Regions from separate parts of the Paenibacillus sp. MER 99-2 genome, predicted to be linked through region 2. Evidence: riboswitches for the same ligand, from Rfam matches in the RefSeq annotation. Region 2 holds a riboswitch; the other holds the start of a gene.
The links. A riboswitch is a leader RNA that binds a small molecule or an ion and turns the genes downstream of it on or off. The one in region 2 is predicted to bind glycine.
Positions count from the first base shown of each region.

Region 1 (9,569 bases), on a different contig from region 2:
TTGTGCCACATTTTCGTTCCAAGCCAGGAAGCTTACTCACAAGCGTATCGGCTAAGTCAAGAGATCGTGACGAAGGCGCAGTATGGCGGAAAGGCAGTGAGAATTTCCTGAGAATTTTCTAAGATGCTACTGGGAAGCCACTGAAAAGCCACTGAAAAGCCACTGAAAAGCCACTGAGAAAACTCACCGAAAACTCACTGAAAGATACCCTCAAGTGTGATTACACACAAATTCAAGTAAGATTCAAGAACGTCCTAACTGCAAGCACAGTTCAATACAGGTTTACGAGCAGCGGTTGTTTCGTCCAGACGAGTTACCGGTGTGCCGTAAGGGGCGTTAAGAACTAATTCAGGTGTTTCTTCCGCTTCCTTCGCAATGCGGATCATCGTATCGATGAATCCATCAAGCGTTTCTTTGCTTTCGGTCTCGGTAGGCTCAATCATGATGCATTCCTCCACATTGAGTGGGAAATACACAGTTGGTGGATGATAGCCAAAATCAAGCAACCGTTTGGCAACGTCCAATGTCCGAACACCATATTGCTTCAACCCGCGGCCGGACATCACAAATTCATGTTTACATACACCTGGATATGGAATCTCATAATATGGTGCCAGTCGTGCCATCATGTAATTTGCATTAAGCACAGCACATTCGGATACACGTCGAAGTCCCTCAGGGCCATATGTGCGCATGTAAGCATAAGCACGTACCAAGATGCCAAAGTTGCCATAGTACGCTTTGACACGTCCAATGGATTGATCGCCTTCATAATCCAGAGCATAAAGGCCTTGATCGTTTTTGATTACCATCGGTTTAGGCAGGTACGGCACGAGACGGCTTTTCACACCGACAGGGCCAGCACCAGGGCCACCACCACCATGTGGGGTACTCATCGTTTTGTGCAAGTTCAGATGTACGACATCGAAGCCCATGTCTCCCGGACGGGTAATGCCCATAATGGCATTGGAATTAGCACCATCATAATACAACAATCCGCCTGCCTCATGCACAATGGAAGCAATCTCCTGGATATCCTTCTCGAACAGACCAAGCGTATTAGGATTGGTAAGCATTAATGCAGCCGTGTCATTACCCACTGCCCCGCGGAGTGCATCCAGGTCAACAAGACCATCAGCACGGGAAGGAATGGTTACAGTTTCGAACCCGGCAACTGTTGCACTAGCTGGATTTGTACCATGGGATGAATCAGGCACGATGACTTTGGTACGTACTTCACCACGACTTTCATGGTAGGCTCGAATCATCATGAGCCCCGTCCATTCGCCATGTGCGCCGGCAGCTGGTTGTAGAGTCACGGCATCCATGCCGGTCAGACCAGCAAGGTCATTTTGCAGCGTATACAGCAGCTCAAGAGCACCTTGAACACTAGACTCATGCTGATATGGGTGGATTTTGGCGAATCCACTGTAGCGTGCAACATCCTCATTGATTTTGGGATTGTATTTCATCGTGCAGGAGCCGAGCGGGTAAAACCCGTTATCTACGCCGAAGTTACGAAGGGAGAGAGCTGTATAGTGACGAATGACATCGACTTCAAATACTTCTGGTAACGCAGCCGCTTCTGCCCGCAGCATTTCCCGGGGAATCAAAGCTCCGGGATCTTGGCGAGGCACATCACATTCTGGTAGGGAATAAGCCACACGTCCAGGGCTGCTCAGTTCAAATATGAGTGTTTGCTCAGGAGCGGGAGATGCTGTCGATGCTGAACTCTTTGATTCTGTGTCGGTGCTTAGCGAAGATGTACTAGAATGCGTTAACTCGGTTTGTCCTGTTGCTGTCTTCGTTTCTTGAGTCACAACGATCCCTCCAATGCTCGTGCGAATTCGTCAATTTCTTCCTTGGTGCGTCGCTCCGTTACTGCGAGTAACATATGTCCAGCAAGTTCAGGATAATCCCGACCGAGTTCGTATCCACCGATAAAACCTTTATCCAGCAACTCTAGTTGCAGGGCATCGACGTTTGTTCCTTCAGGCAACTGAATGACAAACTCGTTAAACGTTGGTGCGTTGAAGGTTGCTTTTACACCAGGTATAGCTTTGAACACTTCAAGTGCATAATGACTCTTCTGCAAATTGAGATCCGCTACATCGATCATGCCCTGTCTTCCCATTGTAGACATGTATACGGATGCGCTCAGTGCAAGCAATGCTTGGTTGGAACAAATGTTAGACGTCGCCTTTTCCCGGCGGATATGCTGTTCGCGTGCCTGTAGTGTTAGTACGAAGCCACGTTTGCCGTTACGGTCAGTCGTCTGACCTACAATTCGACCAGGAATACGGCGCATATGAGCCTGTGATACAGCAAAATATCCACATGTTGGTCCGCCGAGAGATGCGGCGATCCCCAAAGGTTGAGCGTCACCGACAACAATGTCAGCGCCAAGCTTCCCAGGAGCCTCTAACAATCCTAGTGAAAGTGGATTCGCACTTACTACAAGCAGGCTTTTGTGTGCATGAGCTAGGTCAGCTGCTTGCTGGATAGGTTCAATGGCACCGAAGAAGTTTGGGCTTTGAATCATGACTGCTGCCGTGTCTTCCGAGATGGCGGCTTGTAAGGCATCCCAGTCAGTTACGCCATTTTGATACCCGATCTCGACGATCTCCAGACTTAGACCATGAGCATAGGCTTTCAGTACCTGACGTGCTTCCGGATGAACGGTACGAGATACGATCAATTGTTTACGGCGAGTAGCTGCTGCTGCCAAATTCCCTGCTTCTGCAAAAGCGGTGGCACCGTCATACATACTTGCATTGGCAACGGCCATGCCTGTCAATTCGCAGATGTATGATTGAAACTCAAATATCGCTTGAAGCTCGCCTTGACTAATTTCAGGTTGGTACGGTGTATATGCAGTATAGAATTCCGAACGGGAGATCACATGATTGATGACAGAAGGTATATGGTGGTCGTAGATGCCTGCACCCAGAAAACTTGCGTGTGTCTCGAAGTTGGCATTGGCACCAGCTTGTTTGGACATATGACGCGTAAGTGCATATTCATCTAGCCGAGAGGATACGGGTAACTCACCCTGATAACGAATCTCCTGCGGGATATCTCGGAAGAGGTCTTCGATCGTTTCCACACCAACTGTTGCCAGCATAGCGCTCTGATCCTGCTCGGTCATAGGAATGTAACGGTGCTTGGTCATGCTTGATCAGCTCCTTGAGTAGGTGTCTTAGGCGTGCGTGTCCGTTTATGAAAAGGGGTCTTTACGACCTCGGCTTTTAGCTTTTTGCCGCGAATCTCAATCTCCAGTGGCGTACCTAGTGCAGCATATTTGCTGTCAATAAGGGCTAGCCCAAGATTCCTTTTTAGCGTAGGTGATTGTGTGCCTGTCGTTACTTCACCAATCTGTACACCATCTGCGTAGAGAGGGTAATGGGGACGTGGAATCCCGCGCTCCAGCACTTCGATGCCGACTAATTTGCGAGCAGTCCCGTCATTTTTTTGCTGTGATAAAACGTCGTGTCCGATAAAAGGTCCGGAATTCAGTTTCACAAACATGCCAACACCTGCCTCCAGCGGGGAGATCGTGGGTGACAGTTCCTGCCCGTACAATGGCAATTTTGCCTCAAAGCGCAGGGTGTCCCGTGCACCAAGTCCAGCCGGAACCAATCCGTGTTCTTCCCCTGCCTGCATCAATCCATTCCACACTGTAGCTGCGTGATCTGCTGGAACATACAGCTCAAAGCCATCTTCGCCGGTATATCCAGTGCGGGATAACAGCAATTTTACACCGCATACTTCCGTATCCTGTACAAAACGAAACAGCTCAATGGTAGCTACATCAATGTCCGTAACTTTTTGGAGAATATCAACAGACAATGGACCTTGCAGTGCTAGAAGAGCAGTCTGCTTGGAGTCATTTGTCATGGTTACCCCAGGGGCGAGATGTTCCACTAGCCATGCCCAATCCTTATCGATGTTGGAGGCATTAACAACTAACATATAGTGCTGTTCCTCCAGTTTATACACCAGTAGATCATCGACCACACCGCCATCGGGATAACACATCAACGTATATTGTGCCTGACCCGGAACAAGTGCGGTTACGTCATTGGTGGTCATGTGCTGCAAAAAAGCCTCCGCTTGTTCACCTTGTACGGTGAATTCGCCCATATGGGATACATCAAACAGCCCTGCACGTTCACGAACTGCTTCGTGTTCCTTCTGAATTCCGCTAAACTGTACCGGAAGCTCCCAGCCACCAAAGTCAATGCAACGTACGCCTTCGTACTGTTGATATAAGGGAAAGAGTGGAGTTCTAAGTAAATCGGACATCAAATCACCTCTTCATTAGCCGTCAAGCGGCTGAATGTGCTGCATATGGATTAATGTTGAATAGGCATGATCGTTATTAGAGTGGTATAAGTATTTTGAGTAATGAATATAAATCGTACGTAAAATCGTACTTCTGAGATCCGGTTATGCTGCACGGTTTGGTTGCTGTGTTTATCTTTTTTGGGAAAAAGGAAAAGGACAGGCCAAAGAAACTGCATGCCAGAAGCACGCTGTATTCTTAGGCTCTGTCCTTGGTACCTGAGAGTTACCCCGCCGCCAATGCAGCAGGTTTCCCCTTGGGTGATCTTAACGCCCGTACCGGGCGGGTAGATGCTCTCCAGAGTTGCGTCCCGTAAAAGTCCTTTTGCCTGAGAGATTCACCGCCCGCTTGTCGGGTGGTTTACTCCTTCGGCGTTACCGCATGAACATCCAGATCCAGATGCTTGGGTAATCTCTCCCTTTACATTCATCCGCGATATTGCACACAACGAAAACAGTTTTACTCCTTTCATTAATACGCGAATTGCCTGCTGATGTCAAGAACAATGTCATCTGATTTCAAAGAAAGACGAATAATTTAAGCTTATATGCAATTTAATGTTCGTTTAAATAAAAAGAGTGCGCTTACTATTCCAATAATAACTAGTATATGTAAGTTCGTATTTAGATGATCTCGCTTTTGATCAGAAAATATGAACAAATTGTAAGGTATCTTGACATTTGATTCGAAAATATCATACGCTATGTTCTGGGGAAAGGGATTTGGCCAAAGAACGCATGCACTCATTAATGAAAAGCGAGGCGGATATCGATGAGCGAATTGAAAAGTGATTTCCTGTACAGTGAAGAGCACGAATGGGTGCAGACCGTAGGGGAGGATACTGTACGTATTGGTATTACCGAGTTCGCACAGCATCAGCTGGGTGACATTGTGTTTGTTGAATTGCCTGATCTTGAATCCAGTGTACAAGCGGAAGAAAGTATTGGTACGATTGAATCCGTCAAAACGGTTTCGGATTTATTTTCACCTGTGAGTGGCTCCATTATTGCGATCAATGATGCGTTGCAAGACTCACCAGAGCTTGTGAATAGCTCTCCTTATGAAGAAGGATGGATGATTGAGATCCGGGTGGATGGCGATTTGAGTGTAGCCTTATCCAAGCTGATGAACGCGGATGCTTATCGCAAACACACGGAAGAATAATATGTTCTGAAATGGACTTATTAACATATGTTTGAATCGATTTCATAATATCTTATTTGGTGCTGCAAACGCAGCCAGATATAGATCAAAAATCAACCTTTAGTGGTTATAAATGGACTCATTTAATAACATATAGAGTGTTGCTTTATATCATTTTAACCTGTGTGAGCCAGATGCTTGCACAGGTTTTTTGTGCTCTCTGAGGATTGTTGGGAATGATAACTCACACTGATTTTGGTTGTTAATTGTCTGATTGAATCCAGTTCTGGATCAGAAATTGCTTCTGAAAGTGACATAAGTCATAGGCGAAAAAATCCTTGTGTATCAACGTATCCAGCCATTATGCATAGACGAACTATGATTACATAACCTAATGTTGTCATCATTGTTCATGACGAAAGTACGCTTTCATTTTATTGAACAGGAGAGCATTCTCGCTTAGGATTGCAGCAGGGGCAAAATGATACCCCTTTCATTATCATAATGACTTGATCCAAGGAGGATATAACAATGAGTAATTTGGACCAAACGTCCAATTCTAAAGGTGGGCTACGGGTAGGTGTACAGCGTTTTGGCCGATTCCTGAGTGGTATGGTCATGCCGAATATGGGCGCCTTTATCGCCTGGGGATTAATTACGGCTCTGTTCATTCCAACAGGCTGGTATCCAAATGCGACGATAGAACAGCTTGTGGGACCGATAATAAACTACTTGCTCCCACTATTAATTGGTTACACAGGCGGAACAATGGTACATGGACAACGGGGTGGTGTCCTGGGTGCCATAATGACCATAGGAGTCATCGTGGGTAGCGATATTCCGATGTTCCTCGGAGCGATGATTGCCGGACCGCTGGCAGCATGGATCATCAAGAAGTTTGATAAATCCATCGAGGGTAAAATTAAAGCTGGATTTGAAATGCTGGTTAACAACTTCTCCGCAGGTATTATAGGTGGAATCTTGGGGATTGCTGCTCTCGTGGGCATCGGGCCTGCTATAGAAGCAGTTAGTAAAGTATTATCTGCCGGAGTACAGGGGTTAGTGAATCTGGGCTTGTTGCCACTGGTTAACCTGATCATTGAACCGGGTAAAGTATTGTTCCTGAACAATGCGATCAACCACGGAATTCTCACACCGATTGCAACAGATCAGGCAAGAGAATTAGGGCAATCTGTATTATACATGCTTGAATCCAACCCGGGTCCGGGACTGGGTATTCTGCTTGCTTACTGCTTCTTCGGACGGGGTATGGCTAAGTCTTCTGCACCAGGTGCGGTTGTTATTCATTTCTTCGGGGGAATACATGAAATTTACTTCCCTTACATTCTGATGAGACCGATTCTAATTCTTGCCGCAATTGGCGGCGGTGTTGCGGGTACATTAACATTTATGCTTACTGGAGCAGGATTGGTGTCAGCACCATCACCAGGTAGTATTCTCGCTTATTTCGCTCTAACACCAAAAGGCGGATATCTTCCTATGCTTGCAGGGGTGCTTGTAGCAGCGGTAGTATCCTTCCTGATTGCAGCAGTATTGCTGAAAACCGGTAAACAAAAGGACGAAGATCTGGAGGCTGCATCCAGCCGAATGAAGGATATGAAGAGTCAAGGAACTACGCCAAATGCTGCAATTACGGCTAATGGCGGTGAAGAAAACAAAGTTGCGGATCGTACTGCTTCTACAGTGAAGACAGATGTGAGAAAAATCGTCTTCTCTTGTGACGCAGGCATGGGATCAAGTGCAATGGGCGCTTCCATTCTGCGTAAGAAAATGAAGGCGGAAGGGATTGACGTTGCGGTGACCAATACCGCCATCAGTGAGATCCCGCAGGATGCAGATGTGGTTATCACACAGAAAACATTAACCGATCGTGCCCGTTCCGTTGCACCAAACGCAGAACATATATCCATTGACAACTTCCTAAAAAGCCCGGAATACGATGCGCTCGTTGAACGACTGAAATAAATCGGACGCATTCGTCTTCTCTGAGCCGGAGGCTAGAGATATGAGTATTACCAAAAGACAACGTGAAATCGTGGAGTTTCTGCTGGAGCATCCACAAGAAGTCACTGCTGGTGAGATCGCCGTTGAAGTCAAAGTTAGTACGCGAACAGTTCACCGAGAGCTTCAGATGATTGAACAGTGGCTGGAACCTTTGGGCATGAGGCTTGAAAAAAAATCAGGAACCGGTATTCGAATTGATGCCGGTTCCGGTAATCTGGCCGTATTGCGCCAGCAATTAGAGGGTAAGGAATCTATTGAGTTTACGCCGGAAGAGCGTAAGCTCTTCATGCTTTGTATTTTGCTGGATGAGTCGGAACCTGTAAAGCTGCTTGCACTAGCTTCAGATCTGAAAGTGACAGTATCAACGGTGACCAATGATCTCGATGATCTGGAGTCACGGATTCGTCAGGCTGGACTAAAGCTGGTTCGCAGACGTGGATATGGAGTCAAGATTAACGGAAATGAGACGATTCATCGTACTGCCATAGCTGCGCTTGCTCTGGAATTTCTGGATGAGTCCGATCTGTTCGGAAGACAGCCTGAACAAGGGGGCTCCATCGTAAACCAGAAGTTGCTGAATATGATTGGGCATGGTGATGTGCTTACAGTCGAAAATGCATTATGGCAACCAGATATCGAATGGCTGGAGAACATCCCGGAACGGCAATATATGAAACTGCTGATTCAATTATCCGTTGCGGTTGTACGTATTCGTAAAGGCTTTGGCATTGGTCGTCTTTCTCCACGTGAGAAAGCGAGAGATGACGTTGCGGAGCAGGATGAGATGAAGGTTCCGCCTTATATGGCATCCCGATTGTGCGGCGTACTATCTACCCAGCTAGGGCTGACGTTTTCCCAAGATGAGCAGGCTTATTTTCACAGATTATTAATTGAGACAGAGCAGAGGATACACTCTTCAAGGCTGTTGCCAATAGACGACTTGATTCTACTCGATAGGGTACATTCATTGATTGATCAGATGCAGGCGAGAACCCATTATGCCTTTCATGAGGATCGTATGCTTCGTGAAGGTCTGATTGGGCATATGGCACCTGTAATGGAACGTATTGAAGGACAACAGATGATCCGTAATCCACTACTGCAGCAGATTCGCAAGGATTATGATTCACTGTTCGAAGATGTCAAAAAATCCGTGTACCAGGCTTGGCCAGGTATAGATGTTCCCGATGAGGAAATTGGTTTTCTAGTCATGCACTTTGGAGCATCCATCGAGAGATTACGCACATTAAAACGGGAAATCAGGGCGATCATTGTCTGTACAAGCGGAATTGGTTCATCACGCATGCTGTCCAGCCGACTGACGAAGGAGTTTCCCGAGATTCGAATTATAGACAGCGTCTCCTGGTATGAAGCTACCCGGATTCCAACGGATCAATACGATCTGGTGTTATCCACTGTTGATCTGCCGATGGATGAGCATCAGTACTACAAAGTGAGTCCACTGCTTACAGCAGAAGAGAGTGAACATCTGCGTCATTTTATTAGAACAACAACGTTACAACGACAGCATAACAAGTCAAGGGAAACAGAAACCCAGACGCCAAGTCATTACTCGGATCCAGACGGAATGGAAGCCACTCTGATTGAAATCGTCCGAATCATTGGCAAGTTTCAGGTCTACCCGCTGGACAATCAAGGTGCCGGTTTCTATAAAACGGTGTATGCGATGTGCAACGTACTTCATGGATCCGGGGTGCTGAAGGAACCAGAGGAAATCGCGAAACGGTTGGAGGAACGTGAAGCAGTAGGGAGTCAGAAGATTCCGGGTACAACACTTGCGCTGTTTCATACACGCAGTGAGGGAATCTATCGTCCGTCGATCAGTCTCTTCCAGCTCACGGAGCCGCTCCTTCGTACGTCAGCTGATCCGGCAGGAGTTACCCATGTTCTCTTGATGCTGGGCCCGAGAGAATTATCCAAGGAAAGCTTGGAGGTTCTTAGTGAGATCAGCGCACTGTTATTGCAGGAAGAAATGATTACATTGCTGGAAAAGGGAGTCAGGGATGAACTCATTCATTACCTGTCCAAGGAACTC
Region 1 covers NZ_JAMAUZ010000001.1:87,025-96,593, forward strand. The annotation lists gene gcvPB (aminomethyl-transferring glycine dehydrogenase subunit GcvPB) at 255-1,691, opposite strand; gene gcvPA (aminomethyl-transferring glycine dehydrogenase subunit GcvPA) at 1,817-3,172, opposite strand; gene gcvT (glycine cleavage system aminomethyltransferase GcvT) at 3,169-4,305, opposite strand; glycine riboswitch at 4,549-4,648, opposite strand; glycine riboswitch at 4,652-4,775, opposite strand; gene gcvH (glycine cleavage system protein GcvH) at 5,117-5,509, shown strand; gene M3636_RS00445 (PTS mannitol transporter subunit IIBC) at 6,020-7,474, shown strand; gene M3636_RS00450 (BglG family transcription antiterminator) at 7,515-9,569, shown strand, end outside.
Region 1: it holds a riboswitch for glycine, as region 2 does, so the genes downstream of both, gcvT (glycine cleavage system aminomethyltransferase GcvT) here and sdaAB (L-serine ammonia-lyase, iron-sulfur-dependent subunit beta) in region 2, are expected to answer to the same signal.

Region 2 (9,569 bases):
GCCAGGAGCTATTGGATACCTTGCACTTTCTTACCTGGATGACAGCTTGACGGTTCTGAAATACGAAGGCGTAGAAGCATCCGTTGAAAATGTTGAAGCTGGAACATACCCAGTATGGGCTTACCAACACATGTATACAAAAGGTGAACCTGATGCAGCTACAAAAGCATTCCTTGATTACATGCTGAGTGACGAAATTCAACTGACAGACGTTAAGGAACTGGGCTACATTCCAGTATCCGGTATGAAAGTTAAACGCGATGCAACTGGCGCAGTGACTCAATAATCTTTGAACTTGCTCATACAGCGAGAGAGGCGGACTTAGGTCCAGCCTCTTTGCGCGGTTTATGAAATAATCCCATATTTTACATTAATTCTACGATGAAGGATGGTTGTTATGGAACAGACCGAAGGGGGAACGGTAATGAACAGCAACATGAAACCTCGCCGGCCCTTGAGAGAGAAACATTACTGGGAAGATTGGACAGGTCGTATTTATACGTCGATTTGTGTTGTTTTTCTGATCGTTGTTATGTTTTCCATTGTGTATTTTGTGGCGTCCAAGGGTCTGACGACCTTTTTCCGGGATGGCGTGAGTTTACGTGAATTCATATTTGGAAGAACGTGGAATCCGTCTGCCGAACCATCAGCTTATGGAGCATTACCGTTCATCACCGGTTCCTTTACAACCACCTTGCTGGCGGCTTTGATTGCAAGTCCACTCAGCCTATGTGCAGCGCTCTTTATGACGGAGATTGTACCGGGCAAAGGGAAAAAGATACTGCAGCCTGCAATTGAGCTGTTGTCTGGGATCCCATCCGTTGTTTATGGATTTATCGGTCTGAGTGTAATTGTGCCTTTGATGCGTACTCTTTTCGGTGGAGCTGGCGTCGGGATTGCTGCGGGATGTTTGGTTTTGGCTGTTATGATCTTGCCTACAGTAACAAGTATTATGGCAGACGCTCTCTCTGCTCTTCCTAAAGGATTGCGTGAGTCATCCTATGCTCTAGGTGCTACACGTTGGCAAACGATTTATCGTGTCATCATCCCAACGGTTCTACCAGCCTTGTTGACAGGGGTTGTACTGGGGATGGCTCGTGCATTTGGTGAAGCGCTGGCTGTGCAAATGGTTATCGGTAACGCACCACATGTACCGACGTCCCTGCTTGAGTCTGCTTCAACGTTAACAAGTGTTATCACATTAAGTATGGGTAATACGACAATGGATTCAGTTCATAATAATGCGCTCTGGAGTATGGCACTGGTATTGCTCGTAATGACCTTTGTATTCGTTATTCTGGTTCGCTTGCTTGAAAGGAGAAACCGGGTATGAGAATGAAGGCCAAAACAGTAGATAAAATTGCTACCTATGTCATTGTTGTGCTCGCACTGTTCATCGTTGCATTGTTGCTGGGGTTACTTGGTTTCATCTTGGCACGAGGAATTGGCCACATTGACTGGAACTTCCTGACCAGTGCACCGCAGATGCTCAAAGGTGGAGGCGGTATTGGACCGCAGCTTTTCAACTCCATATTCCTGCTTGTGTTAACACTGATTATTACGATTCCGCTCGGATGGGGCGGAGGAATTTATATGGCGGAATATGCGAAGCCAGGACGCATTACAAGCTTCATTCGCTTGGTCGTTGAGGTACTGTCATCCTTCCCGTCAATCGTTATCGGTTTGTTCGGACTTTTACTCATTGTAAATACATTTGGCCTGGGCTTCTCTCTAATCTCAGGTGCGATGGCGCTTGCGATCTTCAACTTACCACTTATGGTACGTACGACAGAGCAGGCTTTCCGCGCAGTTCCTAAGGAACAAAAAGAAGCTGGATTGGCACTTGGCTTGTCCAAATGGAAGATCATCACATCCATCTTGTTGCCTGTGGCTCTGCCAAGCTTAATTACAGGTACGATCCTGGCTTCTGGCCGGATCTTTGGTGAAGCAGCTGCCCTCATGTTTACAGCAGGGATGAGTAGCCCACCGCTCGATTTCACGGATTGGAATCCAACGAGCCCAAGATCACCGCTCAATCCATTCCGTCCAGCTGAGACGCTGGCCGTTCATATCTGGAAAGTTAACAGTGAAGGCATTGGTCCAGATTCCAAGGAAGTTGCAGCCGGTGCGTCCGCAGTCCTTGTCATTCTCGTGCTAGCTTTCAATCTAAGTGCACGCTGGATCGGTCGGGTTGTATACCGTCGTATGACAGCTTCGAAATAAGGAGGAATCCCACATGGCCATACCTTTTGGTACGGAACAGTTAAGCATATATTATGGGCATTTCCAGGCAGTTAAGCAGATCAGCCTGGCATTCCCTGAAGCAAGCGTGACGGCGCTTATTGGTCCGTCAGGCTGCGGTAAATCGACGTTCCTTCGTTCTTTGAATCGGATGAATGATGAGATCGCTGGATCTCGCACAGAAGGTCATATCTGGATGGACGGCAAAGACCTGAACGAGCCGGGTACGGATGTAATCAAGCTTCGCCAAAAGATCGGCATGGTGTGGCAGAAGCCCAATCCATTCCATAAGTCTATTTATAACAATATCGCGTTTGGCCCCCGCTATCGCGGTACGAAGAGTAAAAAGGCATTGGATGAAATTGTGGAAAAAAGCCTGCGCCGGGCAGCTCTTTGGGATGAGGTAAAAGACAGACTTAACGAGTCGGCCCTGTCACTATCTGGTGGACAACAGCAGCGTCTGTGTATCGCACGCGCACTATCGGTTGACCCGCAGATTTTGTTGCTTGATGAGCCAGCATCTGCGCTTGACCCGGTATCTACGGGTAAAGTAGAGGAATTGATCTCCGAACTGAAGAAGGATCTACGGATCGTTATTGTAACGCATAACATGCAGCAAGCAGCACGTATTTCGGATTTTACCGCGTATTTCTATTTGGGTAGCATGATTGAACACGGGAATACAGAACAGATCTTTACGAACCCGGACAATCGCCTGACACAGGAATACATTATGGGACGTTTCGGTTAATCTCAATTGGAGTGGTTGGAGGACATTGGAACTAAGGTAGGATAGAACATATAGAGAAATAAGAGAGCATAATTCTTGGGTGAACGCGCCAGGGGTTATGCTCTCTTTTATATATACATGGAAAGATACTTCAATATTTTCTGAAAATATAATATGGGAAAGTTTGCCACACTCAAAACAATCATGCTACGATAATTTGCAGGTAATAAAGCAATAAGGAGTGGTGATGAGAAGGGTGATTAGAGAATGAACAATATACACAATGATGATACAAGTGCTAAAGAGAACACAACAGGCGGCACAATAGAGGAGAGCGAATTAGTAGAAACCACATCCAATGCTTCTAGTCCAAAATCACTAAAATCACAGAGCCTTCGACGTCTTCATCCCAAAGTAAAGCGGGCAACCGCTATGACATCGCTGATCACCAATGGAATATTGGGCGCTATAGCGGCTGCGTACTTGGTCGTAGCATTTAATCGAGATTGGACGTTGTGGCCAGGCTGGGCTGCGCTCGGATTATGCATCTTGTCCTTCATCTGGTTTGGCTGTGCTCTGCCAGCACTCCAATATCGTTATTTCAGTTTCCGAGTTGCTGAGGATGAGCTTGAAATTCATTCCGGCTGGCTGTGGATTACTGACACGATTGTGCCAATGACACGTGTGCAGCAGGTAGAATTGGAGAGCGGCCCGTTGCTGCGAAAGTATGGGCTGGCTAAGGTTAGCATCGTTACCGCGGCAGCTACACTTGAAATCGCTGGTCTGGAGCGTGAGGAAGCGGAGCAACTCAAACGAAATATTGGACATTTAGCCAAGGTGGAAGATCGAGATGAATGAGATGAATGAAACGAGTGAAACAACACGCCTACACAAGAGTTATATTTTATTTCCTTTGTTCAGTGTCCTAAAATCGTTACTTCCCTTCTTCGTACTACTAGTATTCAAAGGGCTGAATTGGAGCGAAATCCCTTGGTATTTCTATGCAGGAGGTATCGCGCTTGTTTTGCTGCCCTCTCTTCTATATGGCTGGTTGAAATGGCGGAAATTCAGCTATACCCTGCAAGAGGATCGCATTGTACTACGGCGGGGGATGTTTGTACGGGAAGAGAAGTCTATCTATTTTAGCCGGATTCATGCTGTACAGACACAGCAGCCGTTAATTCAGCGAATGCTTCGAATCGCACAGCTTAAGATTGAGACGCCTGGTGGTAACAAAGAGGCAGATGGTGTGTTACCCGCTCTCCGTGTTGATGAAGCGAAGCGAGTGGAGCGATGGCTGTATCAGAAGCGGACTGAGGCAGTGGTGAAGGAGTCTGCTGTGATCACGCTCGAACAACAGATGGAGACATCCAGGGTAGAGATAGGAACCCATGATGAATATGCCGGAATTAAACGTGAGCAGGGTACAGAACCCGGTCTAGGATCAGTTCATGAGACGGGTGCAGATTCTAGACCAAACAGGGTGGATGGCTTAGAACTTCTAGAACCTGTTCATGCGGAAGATCCTGTACAACAGGAGCCGCTCCTGCGATTGTCGGCGGGCAGATTGTTTGTAGGGGCATTGACGACCATGAATCTGCCGCTCCTGCTCGTTTTTGGGACAGGGATCTATTCCTTTGCAGATGATCTGCTACCGGATCATTTTTATCGACGTCTAGTGGAGGAAGCTGGGAGTTTGCCGGCCATTTGGTGGCTAGGTCTAATTCCTCTCATGTTCCTGCTGGCTTGGATTCTATCAGCGGTGTTATTCACGATTAAGTATGCTGGGTTCACGGTAGAGCGTGAGGGTGGCAACATCTCCATCGTCTCAGGTCTGTTGGAACGCAAAAAGCATGTGTTTTCGCCTACCAAGGTGCAGGCAGTCGCCATTAGAGAAGGCCTGCTGCGTCAACCCTTCGGGTATGCGGAGGTTGAGATTTATGTGCTGACTTCCGAGAAGGAGAAAAAAATGATGCTTCACCCTCTGTTACCCATGCGTGAGGTGAACGAATTGCTGGCAAGCATCGTGCCACAATATGAATTACAAACAGATATAGCGCAGCCGCCGACACGGGCGCTCTGGTTGTTTCTCCGTTGGAAACTGCTGATTGCCCTGCTAGTTGGAATTGCTGGAACGATATATTTTGGCATGGTGGGCGTAGGGCTATTCCTTCTGCTGCCTGTGTTCGGTATGTGGGGATATGCACGCTACAAGGATGAAGGACTGAACATATATGAGAAGCAGCTATTGATCCGCCAGCGGCAAATCTCCCGTCTGACCGTGTTAATGCGCCGTCCTCATGTGGTTACAGTGAATACCATCGCAACATCCCGCCAACGTGCTAGGTCATTGCTAACCGTACAGGCCACATTGATGGTGAACCGTGGTGGCTGGAGGGCGACCTTCTTGGATCAAGCTCATGCGGTTGCCGTTATGAATTGGATGCATCAGGCTTCTTTCTATTCAAAGTCGAGGGGGAAACGATAGATGAAGAACAGCCGGGAGAGGGTAGAAAAGTCTGATAACCAGCCTGGCGGCTGGAAGCATGCCGGACTGTTATTAGGTGGAGTGGGTATATCCAACCTGGGTGATTTTATCTACATTGTCGCTATCAACCTGATGGTGCTGAACATGACCCAATCTCCAGCAGCCGTAGCAGGGTTATGGATCATCTCGCCAATCGCTTCAGTATGCACCAAGTTCTGGTCAGGCAGTGTCATTGACCGCTACGATCAACGCCAGTTGATGATTGGGGCAGATATCATACGGGCATTGCTGGTCGCGACACTTCCCTTATTTTCAAATCTGTGGATGATGTATGCTGTGATGTTTCTGATTAGTATGTCGTCCTCGATATTTGTACCTTCTTCCCAGGTGTACATTACTCGGCTGGTACCGGCTGAGCGGCGTAAGCGATTCAATTCGATGCAGGCACTCATTAGCTCAGGAGCTTTTATTACGGGGCCTGCTGTAGCTGGCGTATTATTGTTCTATCTATCCCCCGCAGTAGCGATCTACGTGAATAGTGTTTCGTTTGCTGTGTCCGCTCTGATTCTTATGATGTTGCCGAAATTGGGTATAGGCGAGCAGCGTGGTGGGCCATCGAAATTGTCGCCGCGGATCATCGCTCAGGACTGGCAAGCCGTGCTAAGGTTTAGCCGCAAGAGTGGTTACGTTGTAGGGATTTACGTCATTTTTCAGATTGTTCTCGTCATTGGCATGTCGCTGGATGCACAGGAAGTCGTGTTTATTCGCCAGGTGATGAACTTGTCTGAATCTCAATACGGGGCATTGATGAGTGTTACTGGCGTCGGTTATCTAGTTGGTTCGCTGCTTGTCACCCTGTTTGCCAAACATATTCCGATCCGTCATATGATGGGGATCGGCGTGCTTATGGTTTCGCTTGGTTATTTCCTATTTGCACGTTCGTTTTCCTTCGAGCTTGCAGCGTTCGCCTTTATCTTGCTTGGGCTGTGCTCAGCACTTGCCAACACAGGCCTGATTACCTTTTACCAGAATAATATTCCGGTAGATCTAATGGGCAGGATGAGCAGTGTCATTGGACTGATGCTGAGCGCGCTTCAAGTGGCTTCTATTTTGATTGCAGGGGTAGTGGCAGAATATTTATCCCTTCGTCTTGTGTATACGGTTGTCTCAGCAGCCATGATGTTAGTGGCACTTATCTTATGGATCACCAGCTTGCTTCCTTCAAGAAGTTCGTATTATCAAGAGGCTGTGACGAAGAGTGCAACGATGAAGTAGGTTAGACTGATGCGGAGAACAACTGCAGAAGTGAAATGGCTCGACAAAAAAAGAAAGAAAGTAATAGTAAGTAAGTTGGGCATTGGTGTGTCCTATAGGGGAGAAGGTCTTGGACAGAAGGTTTTAGACAGAAGTTTGCCTTAACACCCGAACCATTGGACACACCTGAACATACATAGAATTAACAGCAGAGATGTAAACAAATGAATAAACATGAGTGCCGATGTGACAAAAGTTCACAGTAGATAACGCTTACATTTGATTTGAAGCTAACAAATCGTTAAGTTTATTGACATGAAACTTCCGGTCGATTAATCTTAATGAGTAAGAGTGTTTTTTCGTCGGATCACGATATGATTTAGCTTTAATGTCACTATTTTGAATCATAATTATCATCATTCTGATCTCATCAGAATAATTCCATACAGCGAATGATAACGAGCGGGAGAGACCTGAGTTGGCTAAGTAAGATGGCCTGCGATCAGGCACCGAAGGAGCAAGCTGCCTACGCACCCGGCGCGGCGGTTAATCTCTCAGGTAAATGTACCATCGTTGGACGCAACTCTGGAGAGTGCGCATGATGCGCCACCCAAGGGGTATATGATTAAACAGCTTGGTACAGTATGTGTAAGAACAAGGCATGCACTGTATCGACTGACGCTGTTGATCATGAAACTCTCAGGTATCGAGGACAGAGAGAGGGCTTAAGGCCTTCTTCTGTCCTTTTTTGATGTCATCATTCAGTAATAATGGAACGTTATGGTTAAGTATCTGGATGAACATGACGAATACAAATGGAGGGTTTTTGATGCGTTTTAAAGATGTTTTCTCAATTATTGGTCCATCCATGACGGGACCTTCAAGTTCACATACGGCTGGTGCGGCGAGACTTGGCAGAATTGCTCGTCAGTGGTTGGGTTGTACGCCGGAGCGCGCCCGGTTAACACTATACGGATCGTTTGCCGATACGTATCAAGGGCATGGCACAGATCTTGCGCTAATCGGCGGATTGCTTGATTATGCGACAGACGATCCGCGAATACCGGATGCTGAAGAGTATGCAGAGCAAGCGGGTATGGAGGTTGAGTTTTTCACAAGTGGCCTACCTGCTCCCCATCCCAATACGGTCAAAATTGAACTGTGGCACGGTGACCGTGAATGTTCATTGATTGGTGCGTCCATTGGGGGCGGCAGTGTGTCAGTGCATGCCTTGAATGATTTTCGCGTCCAGATCAGTGGGGAGTTCCCAACATTGGTGCTGCGTCATGCGGACAAAGCAGGGGTGCTTGCATCCGTGACGTCCACCATCAGTTCCTCAGGCGTGAACATCGGTTATATGCAGGTAGACCGGAAAGGTCGGGATGGTGAAGCATTGACTGCGATGGAGATGGATGGGGCGCCAGACCCGAATATGTTAAGCCGTTTGAAGTCGCTGGATCATGTGCTGGATATTCGTGTAATTGATTTGAAGAAGGGAGTGAGTCCAGATGCGATTTAAGCATTTGCATGAACTGAATACGATCTGCACGGCTGAATCCAAGACCATTGCTCAGTTAATGATTGAAGAACAAGTCCAAGAGACGAATACGCCGGAAGCAGATGTCGTGCAGCAGATGTCTGAATATTATCAGGTGATGAAGGAAGCGGTTCATAAAGGACTGAATGAAGATACAGTTTCGCGCAGTGGTCTGACTGGTGGAGACGGCAAGAGGATGGCGGAATACATTCGTAAAGGAGAGACTTGCTCAGGTGATGCTTCAGCACTTGCGATGGCATATGCCCTGTGTGTCTCTGAAGTCAATGCATCCATGGGGCGAATTGTTGCTACACCGACAGCGGGTTCGTGCGGCATTATTCCAGGTGTGTTCATCAGTTCACAAGAACGTTTTGGCTGGACTGACGAGCATCTGGTTAACGGACTGTTCTGTGCTGGGGCGATCGGATATGTTATTGCAAACAATTCGTTTATCTCTGGTGCTGAGGGTGGCTGTCAGGCTGAGGTAGGCTCCGCGATTGGTATGGCGGCGGGTGCTATGGTTGAGCTACGTGGAGGCACGCCGGAGCAGGTTGTTCATGCGGTAGGTTTGGCGTTAAAAAATACACTCGGTCTCATCTGCGATCCAGTCGCAGGTCTCGTCGAAATTCCTTGCATCGTCCGCAACGGACTGGGCGCTGTAACCGCTCTAGCCGCTGCTGATATGGCACTTGCTGGGGTGCGTAGCGCCATTCCATCGGACGAAGTGATTGATGTCATGCTTGAAGTGGGCAGTGCTATGCCAAGCAGGCACCGTGAGACGGCTCAAGGTGGACTGGCTCAGACCCCGACAGGACGCAAAATGATGGAGAAGCTTGCGAAACCGAAGGCAAAACGTGCTCCGGAACCAGAGTTAGAAACAGACGGGGCATAGGGTTCAACGTCAGAATAAAATTAAAATATGAAGAGGCGCCTAGCAGTGTAGTAACCTTCTGCTGGCGCCTCTTTGGCATAGATAGATCTGAAACGAAAAGCTGGCATAAGAGTAGTATTTGTATTGTGTAATATTCGTACCGCGTGCCAGTTACAGCACCCGGCGCGCGCAGTATTCTAGGTCACGCCAGACTTCTCGATGAAGTCTGGCACGAACCTTATATTACTCCAGAGCCATGCTTAATACTGCATATCCATAAGCCGGAAGCTCAATCGCAAGTATGCCATCCTCCAGTGCGATCCGGTGCTTCTCGCCAAACAGCTCATGCCAATCATCTGTACTCGTCTCCAGCTCAACGATGGCCGTTTCTTCTGAGCGATTGAACAGAATTAGAATGCGCTCTTCTTCATCCTGACGTTCCATGACA
Region 2 covers NZ_JAMAUZ010000005.1:191,059-200,627, reverse strand. The annotation lists gene M3636_RS20990 (phosphate ABC transporter substrate-binding protein PstS family protein) at 1-286, shown strand, start outside; gene pstC (phosphate ABC transporter permease subunit PstC) at 425-1,333, shown strand; gene pstA (phosphate ABC transporter permease PstA) at 1,336-2,223, shown strand; gene pstB (phosphate ABC transporter ATP-binding protein PstB) at 2,237-2,992, shown strand; gene M3636_RS20970 (PH domain-containing protein) at 3,239-3,829, shown strand; gene M3636_RS20965 (PH domain-containing protein) at 3,822-5,459, shown strand; gene M3636_RS20960 (MFS transporter) at 5,460-6,734, shown strand; glycine riboswitch at 7,167-7,292, shown strand; glycine riboswitch at 7,297-7,431, shown strand; gene sdaAB (L-serine ammonia-lyase, iron-sulfur-dependent subunit beta) at 7,543-8,232, shown strand; gene sdaAA (L-serine ammonia-lyase, iron-sulfur-dependent, subunit alpha) at 8,222-9,142, shown strand; gene M3636_RS20945 (alpha-glycosidase) at 9,365-9,569, opposite strand, start outside.